2 linked regions of the Arthrobacter globiformis genome follow. The protein of the gene in region 2 interacts with the protein of the main gene of each other region in a pairwise test. Links are inferred from orthologs where the notes say so. Each region holds a gene or a part of one and is shown on either strand. Other genes may lie near its edges.

Evidence for each region.
Region 1: the proteins of QFZ23_RS13395 (region 2) and QFZ23_RS16135 interact in binary tests that used the Escherichia coli proteins (3 or more experiments, as listed by UniProt). The link is inferred for Arthrobacter globiformis from one-to-one orthologs.

What each region holds. Positions count from the first base shown.
Region 1 is NZ_JAUSZX010000001.1:3,443,964-3,451,835, reverse strand. What follows is about bases 3,474-7,847. They hold QFZ23_RS16135 (multifunctional oxoglutarate decarboxylase/oxoglutarate dehydrogenase thiamine pyrophosphate-binding subunit/dihydrolipoyllysine-residue succinyltransferase subunit), read right to left. Parts: upstream 7,502-7,847; coding sequence 3,674-7,501; downstream 3,474-3,673. Other genes in these bases: QFZ23_RS16140 (GDSL-type esterase/lipase family protein), read right to left, coding at 3,474-3,530. Also shown: QFZ23_RS16160 (sigma-70 family RNA polymerase sigma factor), read left to right, coding at 135-863; rsrA (mycothiol system anti-sigma-R factor), read left to right, coding at 860-1,120; QFZ23_RS23795 (50S ribosomal protein bL37), read right to left, coding at 1,205-1,279; QFZ23_RS16150 (PadR family transcriptional regulator), read right to left, coding at 1,408-2,013; QFZ23_RS16145 (DUF4097 family beta strand repeat-containing protein), read right to left, coding at 2,013-2,840; more of QFZ23_RS16140, read right to left, coding at 2,931-3,473. UniProt on the Escherichia coli protein: E1 component of the 2-oxoglutarate dehydrogenase (OGDH) complex which catalyzes the decarboxylation of 2-oxoglutarate, the first step in the conversion of 2-oxoglutarate to succinyl-CoA and CO(2).
Region 2 is NZ_JAUSZX010000001.1:2,868,427-2,877,201, reverse strand. Bases 2,348-5,276 are described here. They hold QFZ23_RS13395 (ABC-F family ATP-binding cassette domain-containing protein), read right to left. Parts: upstream 4,647-5,276; coding sequence 3,048-4,646; downstream 2,348-3,047. Other genes in these bases: QFZ23_RS13390 (biotin transporter BioY), read left to right, coding at 4,938-5,276; QFZ23_RS13400 (DUF222 domain-containing protein), read right to left, coding at 2,348-2,959. Outside these bases: QFZ23_RS13420 (SURF1 family cytochrome oxidase biogenesis protein), read left to right, coding at 1-329; QFZ23_RS13415 (YbaK/EbsC family protein), read left to right, coding at 313-813; QFZ23_RS13410 (dihydrofolate reductase family protein), read right to left, coding at 886-1,464; QFZ23_RS13405 (hypothetical protein), read right to left, coding at 1,815-1,949; more of QFZ23_RS13400, read right to left, coding at 1,946-2,347; more of QFZ23_RS13390, read left to right, coding at 5,277-5,612; QFZ23_RS13385 (energy-coupling factor ABC transporter ATP-binding protein), read left to right, coding at 5,609-6,334; QFZ23_RS13380 (energy-coupling factor transporter transmembrane component T family protein), read left to right, coding at 6,331-6,954; QFZ23_RS13375 (LacI family DNA-binding transcriptional regulator), read right to left, coding at 6,982-8,010; QFZ23_RS13370 (Gfo/Idh/MocA family protein), read left to right, coding at 8,219-8,775. UniProt on the Escherichia coli protein: Genetic data indicate it may be involved in ribosome assembly or function.

The sequences.
Region 1 (7,872 bases), 570 kb from region 2 along the record:
CGTTTGTGGTGCCGGAAACCGACGCGCTTGAGGCAGGGAGTGCCTTCCCGGGCCAGGACGGCTTCCCCGGCCCGGACTCCGGTACGGCACGTCGTCAGGGGCGGCCGGCGCCGATCAAAGTAGACTTGAAGGCAATGAGCACCGTGGATCCGGCCGTACAGGCCGCACAGGAGGACGCCGCCAACGGCATCCCGGAGAATGGCACGTCACCCGCCGCTGAAGCGGCAGAGGATATCGACGTCGGCTCGGAGAGCGCCGAAGCGCGCCGGGCCCGGTTTGAGCGCGACGCCATGCAGTACGTGGACCAGCTGTATTCGGCGGCCATGCGCATGGCGCGGAACCCGGCCGATGCCGAGGACCTCGTGCAGGAGGCGTATACCAAGGCGTTCTCGGCGTTCCATCAGTACAAGCCGGGCACCAACCTGAAGGCCTGGCTGTACCGGATCCTGACGAACACCTACATCAACCTGTACCGGAAGCGGCAGCGGGAACCCCTGCAGTCCAATTCGGACACCATCGAGGACTGGCAGCTTGCCCGTGCCGAGTCCCACACTTCCAGCGGTCTGCGGTCCGCGGAGGCCGAGGCTTTGGACCACCTGCCGGATTCGGACGTCAAGCGGGCCCTGCAGGCCATCCCGGAGGAGTTCCGGCTGGCCGTGTACTTCGCCGACGTCGAGGGCTTCGCGTACAAGGAAATTTCGGACATCATGAACACCCCCATCGGCACTGTGATGTCCCGGCTCCACCGGGGCCGGAAGATGCTGCGGGACATGCTGGCGGACTACGCCGCCGACCGGGGATTCAAGGCTGCTGCAGACGCCACGGCGGCAACGGAAAGCAAGAAACAGGAGAACGCGAAATGAGCGACTGCCAGGGATTGGGCGATTGCGATGACACAAGGATGCAGCGCATCTACGAGTATCTGGACGGAGCTTTGACCCGCAGCGACCTTGCGGAGATCAAGCACCACCTCGATGAGTGTCCGGAATGCGCCCAGCAGTACGATCTTGAGTGCGTCATCCGGAAAGTAGTGAAGCGTTCCTGTACCGAGGCGGCGCCGGAAAACCTTAAGAACGCGATTCTGGAACGGATCCACACCATCCGGCCGGTGGACGCCTGACGGGTTTCCTGACTTAAACGCGATGCCCCCGCTACCTTGCTGGTAGCGGGGGCATCGCGTTTAAGCTTCGGTTCAAGCCGTGGCTTAGGTGTTGGGGCGCTTCCCGTGGTTCGCGCCGCCACGCTTACGGTCACGACGCTTACGTGCACGTTTGCTCATAGCTGGCCTCCTTAATTTCGTTACCCAAAAGAGTTGCCCTCCAGTCTCCCATATCAGGGGACAGGCCGCGAACCGGGAGCGGTGCGGGGGCGCAGGGAGACGCCGCGGCTGCCGGTGCCCAGTAGCGGCTACAGTGAGTTGCGGATCGAGACCCGGGCCTGGTCCAGGACGGTCCGCACCGTTTCCAGGGCCACGGGTGTCATGGGCCGGGCGCTGGTTTGCAGTCGAAGCTCGGCGCGGATGTCATCGCGGAACGCCTGCAGGAGCATCTCCGCTTCCTTTAGCATGCGCTGCCCCTCGGCGGTGTAGCGGCCCTGGCCGGCCAGGTCCGCCGACCTGGCAGCGGTGCGTGCCGCTTCCGCTGTGGCCGCCAGGTCCGCCCGCAGTCCGCGCATGTTGCTGCGGATGTCGGCTCGGAGGTCATCGGCGAGCCGGCGGACGGACGCCGCAATGTCGTTCTCCACGGTCTTCAGCTCCTCGCGCCGGCTGTCCAGTTCAGCCAGGCCCGCCGCGGTGATGCGGTAGTTGGTGCGGCGCCCCTGGGATTCCGTGGCCACCAGGCCTTCCTCCTCAAGCTTGCCGAGGCGCGGATAGATGGTGCCTGCGCTGGGAGAGTAGGTGCCGCCGAACCGGTCGCTGAGCGCCTTGATGAGTTCATACCCGTGCTTCGGGCCTGCCTCGAGGAGTGCCAGCAGATAGAGCCGGAGGGCGCCGTGGGCAAAGACGGGAGGCATCAGAGCGCCTGTTCCGCGGTGGCTGGCGCCTGGCCGTGGAAGATGGACGTCTTCCCGGACACCGAATTGGTCCGGACCAGCATGAGTTTGGCGTCCGGGCCCGAGATGGTCTGTACCTTGCCGCCGGGGTGGCCGTACTTCCGGTCGTCGATGACCACAGGCCCGCTGGCTGACTGGGCCACGATGTCCACGCCGACGTCGTGCGGTACGCGGACGGTCAGGTCCCCGGACACCGAGTTCGCACCGAAGTCATGGGTGAAGCCGTGCAGGTCAAAGCTCATGTCGCCGCTGACAGTGTTGGCCCGGATGTTGGTGAACTGGCCGGACGCCGTGACCTCGCCGGAGACGCTCTTGGCCGTCAGGACGCCGCTGTGGTTGCGGGCGATCACTTCGCCGCTGACTGTGTTGACGTGCAGGTCACCGGAGGTCCCGTCGGCCAGCAGTGATCCCGTGACGGTGCTCAGCCGGGTCCGTCCGTGGACACCCGAGACCAGACCGTCCCCGCTGACAGTGCCCGCCTCGACCTCAACGCCGGCAGGGACGGCGATGCTGATGACCACGGAGTTGTTGCTGCTGTTGTTGACCGAGTTCATCAGGTTTTTGAACCAGCCCTGCGGTCCGTGCAGCTGGTGGCGGATTTCGAGGCGGCCGCCGGTCATGGAGATCGCCAGCGGATCGCCGAGCACCTCCGACACCTCGATGCGGACAACGGCCTCGTCGTGCGTGACGATGTCCAGCCTGCCCCGGACAATGCCCACCTTAAGGTGCGAGACGCCGTCGACATCCATGGTCTGCGGGCCGGTGACGGTCCAGGAATTCTCTTCCATGATTCCCTCCACTTGAGATATATCGTGTCCGTGGAAGCCACGCTAGTCCGCTGCCGCCGTAAGATCAAGATATATCGCGAGTGGGTTTTCCTAGTCCGGGGTGTCCATTCCGAGCCACTGGAACCAGCCCCGGTGCAGCACCAGCCATGCCATCAGCCCGTAGCCCGCCTGCCCGGGCGAGCCACCGTTGGCTGCGAGGTCCTGGCGCCACTGCTCATGGTTCAGCAGCGGTGAAAACGTGTCGACGTAGAGGTGCTTGCGCCGGGTGGTCACGTCGGCAAAGGCTGTGTTCAGCTCGGCGAGGCGGTGGTTCTGCACCGGGTCGAGTGTAGGCGGCGGTCCCACGACGAAGACCTCCAGCCTCTTCTGGGTGGCCGAATCCAGGATGTTGGCGAGATTGAGCCGGCTCCGGGCGGTGGACAGCCCGAACTCAATATCCCGGCCGGAGAGCCCGATGACCAGGCGGTTCTCATGAGAATCGCTGAACCTGCGGCCGGCCTCCTCGAGCCAGCGCGCCGACAGGCCCTCGGTGCCTTCCTGCGGGCACGGAAGGGAAAAGCTCTCCACCGTCATGCCGTCCTGCGGAGTGCGGGCGAGGACCCGGCCCAGCCACCCGAGCGCCCGGGGATCGCCGAGCCCGGCGAGCAGTTCATCTCCAACAGCTGCAATCCGCAGCTTCCTGTCTTCCACTACTACCTCTTCACTTGTTGGGAGGGCGTGTCCCGGATACGGACCGTTTGTATGCCAACACTAAAGGTCCATTAACTCATGCCGATTAAACAGAGCTGCCCGGCTGGAACGGTATGTCACCGTCCGGCCGGGCAGCTGTTCTGCTACTTACGGGCGAAAGCCTGCTTCAGCAGCGCATCCTGCTCCGCAGCGTGGCGCTTCATGGAGCCGGCCGCGGTGGAAGCTGAGGCCGGGCGTGAAACCAGGCGCACCTTCAGGTCCAGGGCGGTCGGCAGGTGCAGACCCATGAACGGCCACGGACCCTGGTTGGCGGGCTCGTCCTGCGCCCACACAACTTCCGCGTTCGGGTACTTGGCCAGTTCGGCTTCGATCTCCGCCTGCGGCAGCGGGTACAGCTGCTCGACGCGGATGATCGCCGTCGACTTGTCGCCCGTCTTCTGCCGCGTGGACAGCAGGTCGTAGTACAGGCGTCCGGAGACCAGGAGTACGCGGTCCACGGCGTCCGCCTGCAGCATCTCGTGTTCACCGATCACCGGGCGGAAACCGCCGGTGGTGAAGTCCTCCACGGACGAGGCAGCGGCCTTGAGGCGCAGCAGCTGCTTCGGCGTGAAGATGATGAGCGGCTTGCGGGGCCGGCTGTAGGCCTGGCGGCGCAGCAGGTGGAAGTGCGACGCCGCCGTCGTCGGGTTGGCGACGATCATGTTTTCCTCGGCACACAGCTGCAGGAAGCGTTCGATGCGGGCCGAGGAGTGGTCCGGGCCCTGTCCCTCGTAGCCGTGCGGAAGCATCAGCACGAGCGACGAGCGCTGGCCCCACTTCTGCTCGGCGGACGAGATGAACTCATCGATGATGGTCTGCGCGCCGTTGACGAAGTCGCCGAATTGCGCTTCCCACAGGACCAGGGCGTCGGGGCGCTCCACAGAGTAGCCGTATTCGAAGCCCATGGCCGCGTATTCGGACAGCAGCGAGTCGTAGATCCAGAGCTTGGCCTGGTTGTCCGACAGGTTGCCGAGCGGCAGCCATTCGTTGCCGTTGGCGCGGTCGTGGAACACAGCGTGGCGCTGGACGAACGTGCCGCGGCGGGAATCCTGGCCGGCAAGGCGTACGGGTACGCCCTCCATGATCAGGGAGCCGAAGGCAGCGATTTCGCCGAAGCCCCAGTCGATGCCGCCTTCACGGGACATCTGTTCACGCTTCTCCAGCAGCTGCTTGAGCTTGGCGTGGACGGTGAAGCCTTCGGGGATCTCCACGTGCGCCTTGCCGATGCGGGCCAGGGTGTCGGCCGAGATCGCCGTCGACGCCGGGGCGTTCGTTCCGATGTCCGACTGCTGTGCCTGGGGACGCTCGATGTCCGATACCGCTGCCGAGTCGGCGGTGATGATCGGAATGGGCGAAGTCTGGGCCGCGTGGGTTTCGGCGAAGACGCGCTCGAGGCGTTCCTGGTAGTCACGGAGCAGCTGCTCGGCTTCTTCCTCGGTGATGTCACCACGGCCGATCAGGGACTCGGTGTAGAGCTTGCGCACGGACCGCTTGGCCTCGATGAGGTTGTACATCAGCGGTTGCGTCATCGAGGGGTCGTCGCCCTCGTTGTGGCCACGGCGGCGGTAGCAGACCATGTCGATGACAACGTCCTTGTGGAACCGCTGGCGGAACTCGTAGGCGAGCTGGCCGATGCGGACAACTGCCTCGGGGTCGTCGCCGTTCACGTGGAACACCGGAGCCTGGATCATCTTGGCGACGTCCGTGGAGTACGTGGACGAACGCGAGGCGGACGGCGCAGTGGTGAAGCCAACCTGGTTGTTTACCACGATGTGGATGGTTCCGCCGGTGCGGTAGCCGCGCAGCTGGGACAGGTTGAGCGTTTCCGCCACAACACCCTGGCCGGCGAAGGCCGCGTCACCGTGGACCATGATTGGCAGCACGGGGAACGACTGCCCCTGGTCCAGGCGGTCCTGCTTGGCGCGGACGATGCCCTCCAGGACCGAATCAACGGCCTCGAGGTGGGAGGGGTTGGCGGCCAGGTAGACCTTGGTCTCCTTGCCGTTGTCCGACGTGAACGTGCCTTCGGTGCCGAGGTGGTACTTGACGTCCCCGGAACCCTGCACGGAGCGCGGATCCTGGGTGCCTTCGAACTCGCGGAACACCTGGGCGTAGGTCTTGCCGGCGATGTTGGTCAGCACGTTCAGGCGGCCGCGGTGGGCCATGCCGATGGCAACCTCGTCCAGTGCGTCGTCGGCAGCGTCAGAGATGATGGCGTCCAGCAGCGGAATCAGCGATTCCCCGCCCTCGAGCGAGAACCGCTTCTGGCCCACGAACTTGGTCTGCAGGAAGGTCTCGAAGGCCTCTGCGGCGTTCAGCTTGGAGACAATGCGCAGCTGCTCGTCGCGGCTCGGCTTGGAGTACGGGTGCTCCAGCTGGTCCTGGAACCACTTGCGCTCGGCCGGGTCCTGAATGTGCATGTATTCGATGCCCGTGGTGCGGCAGTAGGCGTCCCGGAGCACGCCGAGGATGTCGCGGAACTTGAGCATCGGCTTGCCGCCGAAGCCGCCCGTGGGCCACTCGCGGTCGAGGTCCCACAGGGTCAGGCCGTAGGTGAGGACATCGAGGTCGGGGTGCTTGCGCTGGACGTACTCGAGGGGATCGGTGTCCGCCATGAGGTGGCCGCGAACGCGGTAGGAGTGGATCAGCTGCTGGATCCGGGCGACCTTGTTGATCTGGTCGGAGGGGTCCACCTGCAGGTCCGGGCTCCAGCGCACAGGCTCGTACGGAATGCGCAGGGCTTCGAAGATCTCGTCGTAGAAGTCCTGCGCGCCCAGGAGCAGGGAGTGGACGAGCTTGAGGAATTCGCCGCTGCCTGCACCCTGGATGACGCGGTGGTCGTAGGTGGAGGTCAGGGTGAGGATCTTGCTGATGGCGTTCTGGGCGATGATCTTCTCGCTCGCGCCCTGCCATTCGGCCGGGTAGTCGAGGGCGCCGACGCCGATGATGGCTGCCTGGCCCTTCGACAGACGGGGTACGGAGTGTACGGTGCCGATGCCGCCCGGGTTGGTCAGGGACACGGTGGTGCCCGCGTGGTCATCCGCGGTCAGCTTGCCGTTGCGGGCACGCTTGATGAGGTCTTCATAGGTGTGCCAGAACTCCGCAAAGTTCATGGTTTCGGCCTTCTTGATGTTGGGAACCATCAGAAGGCGGGTGCCGTCGGGCTTGGGCATGTCAATGGCGATGCCGAAGTTCACGTGTGCCGGCTGGACCGCCACGGGCTTGCCGTCGACCTCGTCGTAGTACACGTTCATGGACGGGAACTGGGACAGCGCCCGGACAACGGCGTAGCCGATGAGGTGGGTGAAGGAGACCTTGCCGCCGCGTGCGCGGGCCAGGTTGGAGTTGATGACAACCCGGTTGTCGATCAGGAGCTTGGCCGGGACTGCCCTGACACTGGTGGCGGTGGGCACCTCAAGGCTCGTGACCATGTTCGACGCAATGGCCTTGGCCGGTCCGCGGAGAACGGAAACGACGTCCTCCTCGGGGGCGGTGGGAGCCTTGACGTTCTTCGGCAGCTGGGCCGGGATGGGCTGGGCGCCGGTGCCCGCCTCGGTCTTCTTCGAGCCGTCGCGGGCCACCGTTGCCGGAGCCTTCTTGGCGGGTGCGGGCTGGGCGGGGGCTGCTGCCGGCGCCGGTGCCGGTGCTGCCGCAGGCGCCTGGGCCGCGGGAGGAGCGGATGCCGGTGCCTGCGCGGGCGCCGGGGGAGTGACAACGGGCAGTTCGCGGGTAGCCGGATTGGCCGCCGGGGCCGTCACAGCCGGTACGCCGTTGGAAGATGGACCGTTGCCGCTGTCGAATGATTCGAACAGGGGCCACCATTTGGCATCGACCGTATTCTTGTCCTGTTGGTAACGCTCGTACAGTTCGTCAACGAGCCACTCGTTTCCACCAAATTCCTCTGGCAGACGGTGGCTAGGCTGCTCTGGCACTTGAAATACGCCTCTTCCATGAGTTTGATTTCCCTCTGGTCGCCTAAGGTGCCACGGCACAACAATCGAACCAGTTTCTGTGTCCTATGAACCCAGACCCTTGCCAGTCTAGTGACCGTTCCGGCTTAACTGCCAATAAGGGTGACCCAAATCATGTACCGTCCGATTTATGGCGAAATAGCCGTCCAGACGGGCCCCGAACGGTGTCCTATCCATCATGCGCGGGCACCGATTCCGGACGGGCAGGATGAGCAGCTTCAGTCCTCTGTAGCGGCACGTTGCTCCTGTAGACTGCAATCCTTATGGACAGTAAATATAGGTGCCATGGACGGTAGATCCAGGTGCCGGCCTGAGGGCTTGGAGCGGGGCGC
Region 2 (8,775 bases):
CAGGGGCCTACGGGCAGCTCGCGTCAGAGACGCCACCGGTGGCCGACATGCCACAGCCGTTCCCCATGCCCTCGGTGGACGAGGGAACGCACCTGTCCTACTCGCTGCAGTGGTTTGCCTTCGGCGTCCTCATGTTCGTGGGCTTTGGTTACGCTGCCCGGCAGCAGGCACGCAACGCCGCGATGGATGCCGAGGACGCCGAGGCGTTGGACGGCGAGCCTGCCCACACCGCCGCGGGAGCCCGCCGTCGTCCGCCGGCGCCCCGGAAGCGCAGGCGGCCGACGGCTGAAGAAGAGGAAGACGCGATCCTGGATGCCCAAGGCTACTGACGACCGGGGTGCGGATATCCTTGCCGACCCGGTGGCCAACGTGCGCCGCGCTCTTACCGCCGCAGGCGCCCGCGACACAGTCACGGTTCTTCCCGGTGCGGTTCCGACGGCGGCCGCCGCGGCTGACGCGCTCGGCTGCGACGTTGCGGCAATCACCAACAGCCTGGTGTTCGAAGTGGACGGTACTCCCCTGCTGATCCTCGCCAGCGGCGCCGCGAAAGTGGACGTCGGGCTGGTCGCCTCCCAGCTGGGCACCGGACGGATCCGCCGCGCGGCCCCGGATTTCGTGCTGCACCACACCGGCCAGGAGGTGGGCGGCGTTGCGCCGGTGGGCCATCCTGCCAAGATCCGCACCCTGCTGGATGCCTCGCTCGAAGAGCACCCAACGCTCTGGGCCGGAGCCGGCGACCATCACTCCATGTTCTCCATCAGCTACGGCGAGCTGCAGCGCATCACGGACGCCCACGCATTACGCGTGCGGTGAGTGCCGCCGGGGGCCGGCTCAATCCTTTGGCGTCGTGAGCGGAAGTAGGTGTTGCGTCCGGTTGCCTTCAATTCAGACATGCAGGGTGGGCCGGTAGATGAGCTCTTGGGTGTGGCCATCGAGCGTCCGGGTTTCGATCAGCTCGAGGTCGAAGTCGGCCGCGCCACGGAAGATCGGCTCCGCCCCGGTCTGGCCGGTGATCACGGGGAAGACAGTCACCTGGACGCGGTCCACCAGACCGGCGGCCATCAGTGCCCGGTTCATCGACAGGCTGCCGTGGGAGCGCAGCGGCACTGCTGACTCTTCCTTGAGCCGGGCGACGACGTCCACCGCGTCGCCACTCGCGACAGCTGCGTCCGGCCAGTCGAGCGGTTCTTGCAGCGTGGTCGACACCACCGTTGCCGGCAGGTTCCTCATCCGTGCGACCCAGGGGTCACGGACCTCGGACTCCTCGGTGCTTGCGGCCAGCATCTGCGCGAACGCCCGGTACGTGTTGGCCCCGAAGACCATTCGCTGCTCCTCGCCGTATAAGGCGAGGCGGTGCTCGAGCAGCTCGGGGCCTTGCTTGCCCCAGTAGCCGCCCCAGTTTCCGTTGTGGGAGCCGAAGCCGTCGAGGCTGGAAAAGATGTCGAAGGTGTAGGTAGCGCTCATGATGCTCTCCTCGAGTGCGGCTGATGGGGTTTGGGAATGCATATGTCACAGCGGGACGAGCTTAGCCACCGAAGCGGAGGCTGACCACCAGGCTGACTGCTGCGGTACGGCTCGAAGACAGCGAACCCCCGCTGCAGCGGCGCGCTGCTGGGCAGTTCACGTTCTTTATCAGATACGGCCAGCTGTGTCGCAATACAGACGCCCAGGCTCGGGTGCTGAGTGCTCGGGCCAGTTTCATTCGTGTTGGGGTCGTGAGCGGAAGTAGTTGTTGCGGTGGGGGTCGAGTTCTGGTGGGGGTTTGAACCAGGGGACTTCGGCGGTGACTTCGATGTGCCAGTGTTCCTTGTGGATCAAATGATGGTGGGGATGTGGGGCGGGAAGACCCGTGAGGCGCGGCCGATGTCCAGGATGCGGCCTTCGCTGCCGAGGACGACGGGGATGATGTCGGCGTCGCAGGCGATTTTGCGGATCGTGGCCGGGTTCACCGGGCCGGTGAACCCGAACAATGCGGTGCCGTCGCCGGTCCGGCCGGTATAAGCCGACCGGGGACCCCGCGCGCCCTGGGCCCACAGTGCTCCTTGTCGTTGGTGGAGTTCGCCGAGGAGGTCGCGGTAGTTGGTGCCGGGGTGCGGGGGTTGGTGGCGGTGTTCATGACGGTGGTGAGGGTTTCGAACTGTTCGGTGGTGGCGTAGATTTCCAGGTGCTGCAGGCCGTGTTTGGGGCGGCGGATGAAGGCGCCTTGGATTTGGCGGAGGGCTGCTTCGGAGGGTTCGGTCCCGTCCTGGTCGATGGCCTCGGTCCAGTGTTTGGTGACCCGGGTAAGGAAGTCGGCGTCGTTGTCGATGGCGGTGCGGGTCAGGGCGTGTTCCATCTCGGTGCTGAGGGCCGGGGTGGTGAGGTGCCGGGCCCGGTCCAGGGCCAGAGTGATGGTGGTCCCGGCGCGGGAGCTGATCTGGGCGGTGCTGATCGCGGCGGCGAGTTCTTCGTAGCGGGGAGGGAGCTGCTGGCCGCCGAAACCAGCCCGGGGCAGCACGGCGCCGGCCAGGCCGAGCCGGCGGCGGGCTTCGCCGGCCGGGATCCTCAGCCTCGCCTGCAGGAACTCGACAGTGTTGCGGGACCCGTCATCCCCCGGAGCCGGCTCGCCACCGGAGACGGCAGCGGTCGGGTCGAGGGGTGACGTCGCGCCGGTGAGCGCCCCGGTGCGGGCCCGGTCCACCGCGCCGGCGGCCACCACCTGCAGAAACTCCACGTGACGGGAGAGCCGCTCGACCCGGCCCGCGAAATCCGCGGCCTGCCCGAAACCCCACAACGCCGTGTCTTCGGCGGTGATCGCGCTGGAAGTCAGCAGATCAAGGCTGCGGTCCACCACGTCCGCCGCAGCAGGAAGGCTCTGAAGGGCGTTGGCGCCGGCAGTAGCCAACCCGTCGGCAGTAGCCAACCCACCGGCACCAGGCCATCCGGCCCGGTCTGCGGTGAACCCCCCAATGGCTTCCATGGAACCAGTCTGATCAGGGGGCCTGACCTTCAAGGCCTCAGCGAGGCCTGGCAGCGATAGCTGGCACACCGGCCAGCCCCCGGTGAAACTAGGCCAGCGTGATGAGGTCCAGGTAGTCCTCGTTCCAGAGGTCCTCAACGCCGTCGGGCAGCAGCACCACGCGCTCCGGGTTGAGGGCCTCAACGGCGCCTTCGTCGTGGCTGACCAGGACGACGGCGCCGGTGTAGTTGCGCAGTGCGCCCAGGATCTCGGCGCGGCTGGCAGGGTCGAGGTTGTTGGTGGGCTCGTCCAGGAGGAGAACGTTCGCGCTGGAGGCCACGATGGTGGCCAGCGCCAGACGGGTCTTCTCACCGCCGGAGAGCACTCCGGCGGGCTTGTCGACGTCGTCACCGGAGAACAGGAACGAGCCCAGGATGCCGCGGACCTCCGCGTCCTTCATATCCGGCGCAGAGGAACGCATGTTTTCGAGGACTGTCCGGTCGTGGTCCAGGGTTTCGTGTTCCTGGGCGTAGTAGCCCACCTTGAGTCCGTGCCCGGGAACGATGTCGCCGGTGTCCGGGCGGTCCACGCCGGCGAGCATCCGCAGCAGGGTGGTCTTGCCGGCACCGTTGAGGCCGAGGATGACCACCTTGGAGCCGCGGTCGATGGCGAGGTCCACGTCGGTGAAGATCTCCAGCGAACCGTAGGACTTGCTGAGGCCCTCGGCCGTGAGCGGGGTCTTGCCGCAGGGGGACGGGTCCGGGAAGCGCAATGCCGCCACGCGGTCGTTCTCGCGGACGGCCTCCAGGCCGCTGAGCAGCCGCTCGGCGCGCTTGGCCATGTTCTGCGCGGCGACGGCCTTGGTGGCCTTGGCGCGCATCTTGTTGGCCTGGTCCATCAGGACCTGGGCCTTCTTCTCGGCGTTGGCCCGTTCGCGCTTGCGGGCGCGTTCGTCGGTCTCGCGCTGCGTTAGGTAGCGCTTCCAGTCCATGTTGTAGAAATCGATCTGGGCGCGGTTGGCATCCAGCAGAAACACCTTGTTCACGGTTGCTTCCAGCAGTTCGGTGTCGTGGCTGATCACGATCAGCCCGCCCTGGTGGTTCTTCAGGAAGTCCCGGAGCCAGGAGATGGAATCTGCGTCCAGGTGGTTCGTGGGCTCATCCAGCAGCATGGTCTCTGCCCCGGAGTACAAAATCCGGGCAAGCTCCACGCGGCGGCGCTGGCCGCCGGAGAGCGTCTTCAGCGGCTGGTTCAGGATGCGGTCCGGCAACGCAAGGTTGGAGGAAATGGCCGCCGCTTCCGCTTCGGCCGCATAACCGCCGCCCGCGAGGAACTCGGATTCCAGCCGGTCGTACCGGTTCATGGCCTTGCGCTGGACTGCCGCGTCGTCACTGGCCATTTCCTCGTGGGCCTTCTTGAGCTTCCCGACGACGACATCCAGGCCGCGCGCGGACAGGATCCTGTCTCGGGCCAACTGTTCCATGTCCGGCGTGCGGGGGTCCTGCGGCAGGTAGCCGATCTCGCCGCTGCGGGTTACCTTGCCGGCGGCCGGGAGGCCCTCGCCGGCAAGAACGCGGGTCAGGGTAGTCTTACCGGCGCCATTGCGGCCAACCAGGCCGATCTTGTCACCCTTGTCGATGCGGAAGCTCACCTGGTCCATGAGCAGGCGGGCGCCGGCGCGCAGTTCAAGATCCTGGACGGTAATCAAAGCAGGTAAGGCCTTTCACAACAGGGAACGCCGCGGCACAACGAAAATGGAACCTAGTGGGTACCGGAGGTGTGGCCGAGAGAACGGCCCCTACAAGTCTACCGGCCGCAACAAGAGCACGTAACCGGACGCGTCGCCCGCCATTTGACCGGTGCGCAGGGCCGCCATTTGTGCCGTGGACCAAGCACCGGAGCCTCCGGCTTGTAGAAGACCCACAAAATACACCTTTTCCCGGGCCAGTAACGTCGAGACCAGCTGATAATTGTTTGTACCCTCTCGACAGGACCACCCATGACCCAGACCCATTCCGCCGGCACCCTGCAGCCGGCAAAGCGCAGCCGCTGGAACGCCACCGACCTCGGACTCATCGCCGTCTTCGCCGCGCTCGTGGCCGCGTCAGCCCTGGTTGCGGCCATCCCGGTGGGCGGCCTCGGCGTCCCCATTACGCTCCAGACGCTCGCCGTCATGCTGACCGGGCTCGCCCTCGGCCCCGGCCGCGCGTTCGCCGCCGTCGGCCTCCATACCCTGCTTGGGCTCGCCGGACTCCCCATTTTCAGCGGCGGCCGCAGCGGGCTGGGAATCCTGGCCGGACCGTCGGCCGGCTACATCATCGCGTTCCCCCTCGCCGCCGCGGCGGTGGGCTGGCTGGCCGCCGTCGTCATCCGCCGCACGGTGAAGTTCCGTGCCGTGTTCCTGTTCGCGGCCGCCATGGTTATCAGCATTGTGCTGATCCACGGCCTGGGCATCGCCGGCATGATGGTCAACGCCAAGCTGGACTTCTCCAAGGCCTTCCTGGCCGATCTGCCCTTCTACCCGGGTGACATCATCAAGAATGTCCTCGCGGTGGCGGTGGCCATCGCCCTGCACAAGGCCTTCCCCGACCTGCTGGTCCGCCGCGTCCGGCAGCTCCCGCAGAAGTCCACCACGGAGCAGCGCGCCACGCCGGAAGCCTCCGCACAGCAGTGAGCACCATCTCCCTCAGGAACGCAGGGGTCAGCGTGGCCGTCGACGGCCGCACAGACCCCAAAGTTCTGCTCCAGGACATATCACTGGAACTCACCGAGGAGCGCATCGGCGTGATCGGGGCCAACGGTTCCGGCAAGTCGACGCTCCTCCGAATGCTCAACGGCCTCGTTGCCCCCACGGCAGGGACAGTGACCGTCAACGGCGCCGACACGGTCCGCAATGTGCGCGCCGTGCGGCAGCAGGTGGGCTTCGTCTTCACCGATCCCCTCTCCCAGCTGGTCATGCCCACCGGGCGTGAGGATGTGGAGCTGTCCCTCCGGCGTTCGGTGCGGCACGGGAAGGAACGCCGGGAGCAGGCCACGGCCGCCCTGGACCGTTTCGGGCTGCTGCCGCTGGCTGACCAGAGCATCTATGAACTCTCCGGAGGCGAGCGGCAGCTCCTCGCCCTGGCTTCCGTGCTGGCGGTGGAACCTGACGTGCTCGTGCTCGATGAGCCCTCCACGCTGCTGGATCTCCGGAACCGCGAGCTGCTGCGCCGCACACTTTCTGGCCTTAGCCAGCAGATCGTCATGTCCACCCATGACCTGGAGCTGGCCCTGGACATGGACCGGATCCTGGTGGTCGAATCCGGACGGATAGCGTACGACGGCGGTGCTGCCGCCGCCGTCGAGCAATACCGCTCGCTTTCTGCCCGGAGCCTGTCAGGCGGGGACTTCCGGTGAGGGGACACGGCTTCCTGCTCGCCAACTACGTGCCCGGCACCTCCCTGATCCACCGCATGCCGCTGTGGCTGAAGTTCCTGCTCGTCCTGGCCTGCGGAATGGCCTCGTTCCTGATCGTCGACTGGCGGCTCGCCGCCGCGGCCCTCCTTGTGGTGTGCGTGCTGTTCCTGCTCAGCGGCGCCGGAGCGGTGCGCCTCTTCCGTGCGGTCCGGCCGCTGCTGCCCATCCTGCTAGTCATCGGCGCGTTCCAGTGGTGGCAGCTGGGCGGGCCTGTTGCCGCGCGGATCGTCCTGAACATCCTGCTGTGCGTCGTGGCCGCATCCCTGCTGACCGCCACAACGCCGCTGCACCGGCTGCTTGACGGCGTGGTTTCCCTGGCCCGCCCGTTCCGGCGCTTCGGCGCGGACCCCGAACGCTTTGCACTGACCATCGCCATCATGCTGCGGAGCATTCCCTTTATCGCCGGGGCATTCGCAGACGTCCGGGACTCTGCCCGGGCACGCGGCCTGGAACGAAACCCGAGGGCACTGGTCCTGCCGGTGTTCATCACCACTGTTGCCTATGCCCGCCACACGGGCGAAGCGCTGGCCGCCCGGGGCCTGGGCGAGCCGGAGGACTAGGAGCTTCCGGTTCTCAGCCCGCCTGGCTCAGCCTGCCGCTGACGACGGCGCCCGCTGGGCCGGCCCCGTCGACTGTCCTTCCTCGAAACGGCAGATCACCACAGCCTGGCGCATGGGGCCGCCCCGCTCCTCGAGCTGATCCACGAGCGTTTCGACGCCCATGCGTCCCAGCTCCGTGCTGGGCAGCGTGAGGACGGTCAGCCGAGGATCCGTCGTCGCGGCCCCGTCCGGCGTTGAGCCAATCAGCAGGACCGACATGTCGCCGGGCACGTCGATTCCGTGCTTGTCCAGGCCGTTGATGAAGCCGAACGACGCGTTGTCGTTCATGAGGATTACCGCCGTCGTGTCCGGGGCGGTTTCGAGCAGCCTTTCGGCGGCGCCCTGACCTGATATGGGCGATTCCTCGCACGAGATGTGGACGGATGCCAGCCCCCGGCGCTCCACTTCCGCGGCAAAGGTCGCCCGGCTCCGCACCACGGGGCCGTAGCCGCTGAGTGCATGCTCGGCCCCGCCGCTGTCAACGAAGCAGAACCGGCGGTGGCCCAGCCCCTCCAGGTAGGAGACGGCCTCGATCATGGAATTCTCAAAGTCGACGTCCGCATACGGCAGTTCCTCGGGGTGCCGCGTCCGTCCAATCAGGGCAAACGGCAACGTGGAACGCCGCAGCCGCTCCACCCGCGCATCGTCCAGCTGCACTTCCATGAGCAGGACACCGTCGATGAAGCCGCTCGAGATGAGCTCCTCAACCTCTTCGGCGTCGTTGCTGATGGGCCACAGCACAAGGTTGTACCCGAGGTCCTTCGCCGTCTGCGTGGCGCTGGTGAAGAACTTCACGGCGGTCTCGCTGAGCCGCCGCTGCAGCGCGGGGTACAGCAGCGCAATGATCCGGGTGCGCTTGCTGGCCAGCGCGCGCCCTAGGGCATTCCGGCGATAGCCAAGTTGCAGCATGGCCTCCTCAACCCTGGCGCGGGTGGCCGGGGCAACCGGTTTGGTGTCGTTGATGACAAACGACACCGTGGCGATCGAGACGTCCGCCAGCCTCGCAACGTCTCTCATGGTGGGCACGGCACGCCTCTTTCAGTTCAGACTCGGGAAACCGGACAGGACTCCAGTAAAGCGGTTAACTTTTTCCTTGACAACCCCTCGCCGCGGCATGCAGAGTTGTTTCGACATCCCCCGACACATTGAACCCGTGCCGGACTCGGCCAACGAGTTAACCGCTTAACTGCCGATTTGCACGAGCCTACTTTTCGACAGGAGGACGATGACGTCCACAACATCAGAGCCGGGAAAGCTGCGGATAGCCCTAATCGGCTACTCGTTCATGGGCTCCATTCACGCCCAGGCCTGGACCACGGCACCGAGGTTCTTCGACCTCGACGTTGTGCCCGTCCTCGCAGCGGTCTGCGGCCGCAACCAGGAAGCAGCCGAATCCTTTGCTGACAAATTCGGCATCGGCCGGGTGGAGACCGACTGGCGGGCCCTCGTGGCGGACCCGGAGATCGACGCCGTCGACATCTGCGTTCCCGGGAACCTGCACGCCGAGATTGCCATCGCCGCGCTCCAGGCCGGCAAGCACGTCCTCTGCGAAAAGCCCCTCGCCAACACACTGGCCGAAGCCGAGAGGATGGCCCTCGCAGCAGAGGAGGCGAAGGCCCGGGGCGCCCTGGCGATGGTCGGCTTCAGCTACCGCCGGACCCCGGCACTCGCCTACGCCCGGGATCTGGTCCGGGACGGCAGGCTCGGTACCATCCGCCATATCCGTGCCTCCTACTTGCAGGACTGGATCGTGGACGAGGACTTCCCGCTGGTCTGGCGACT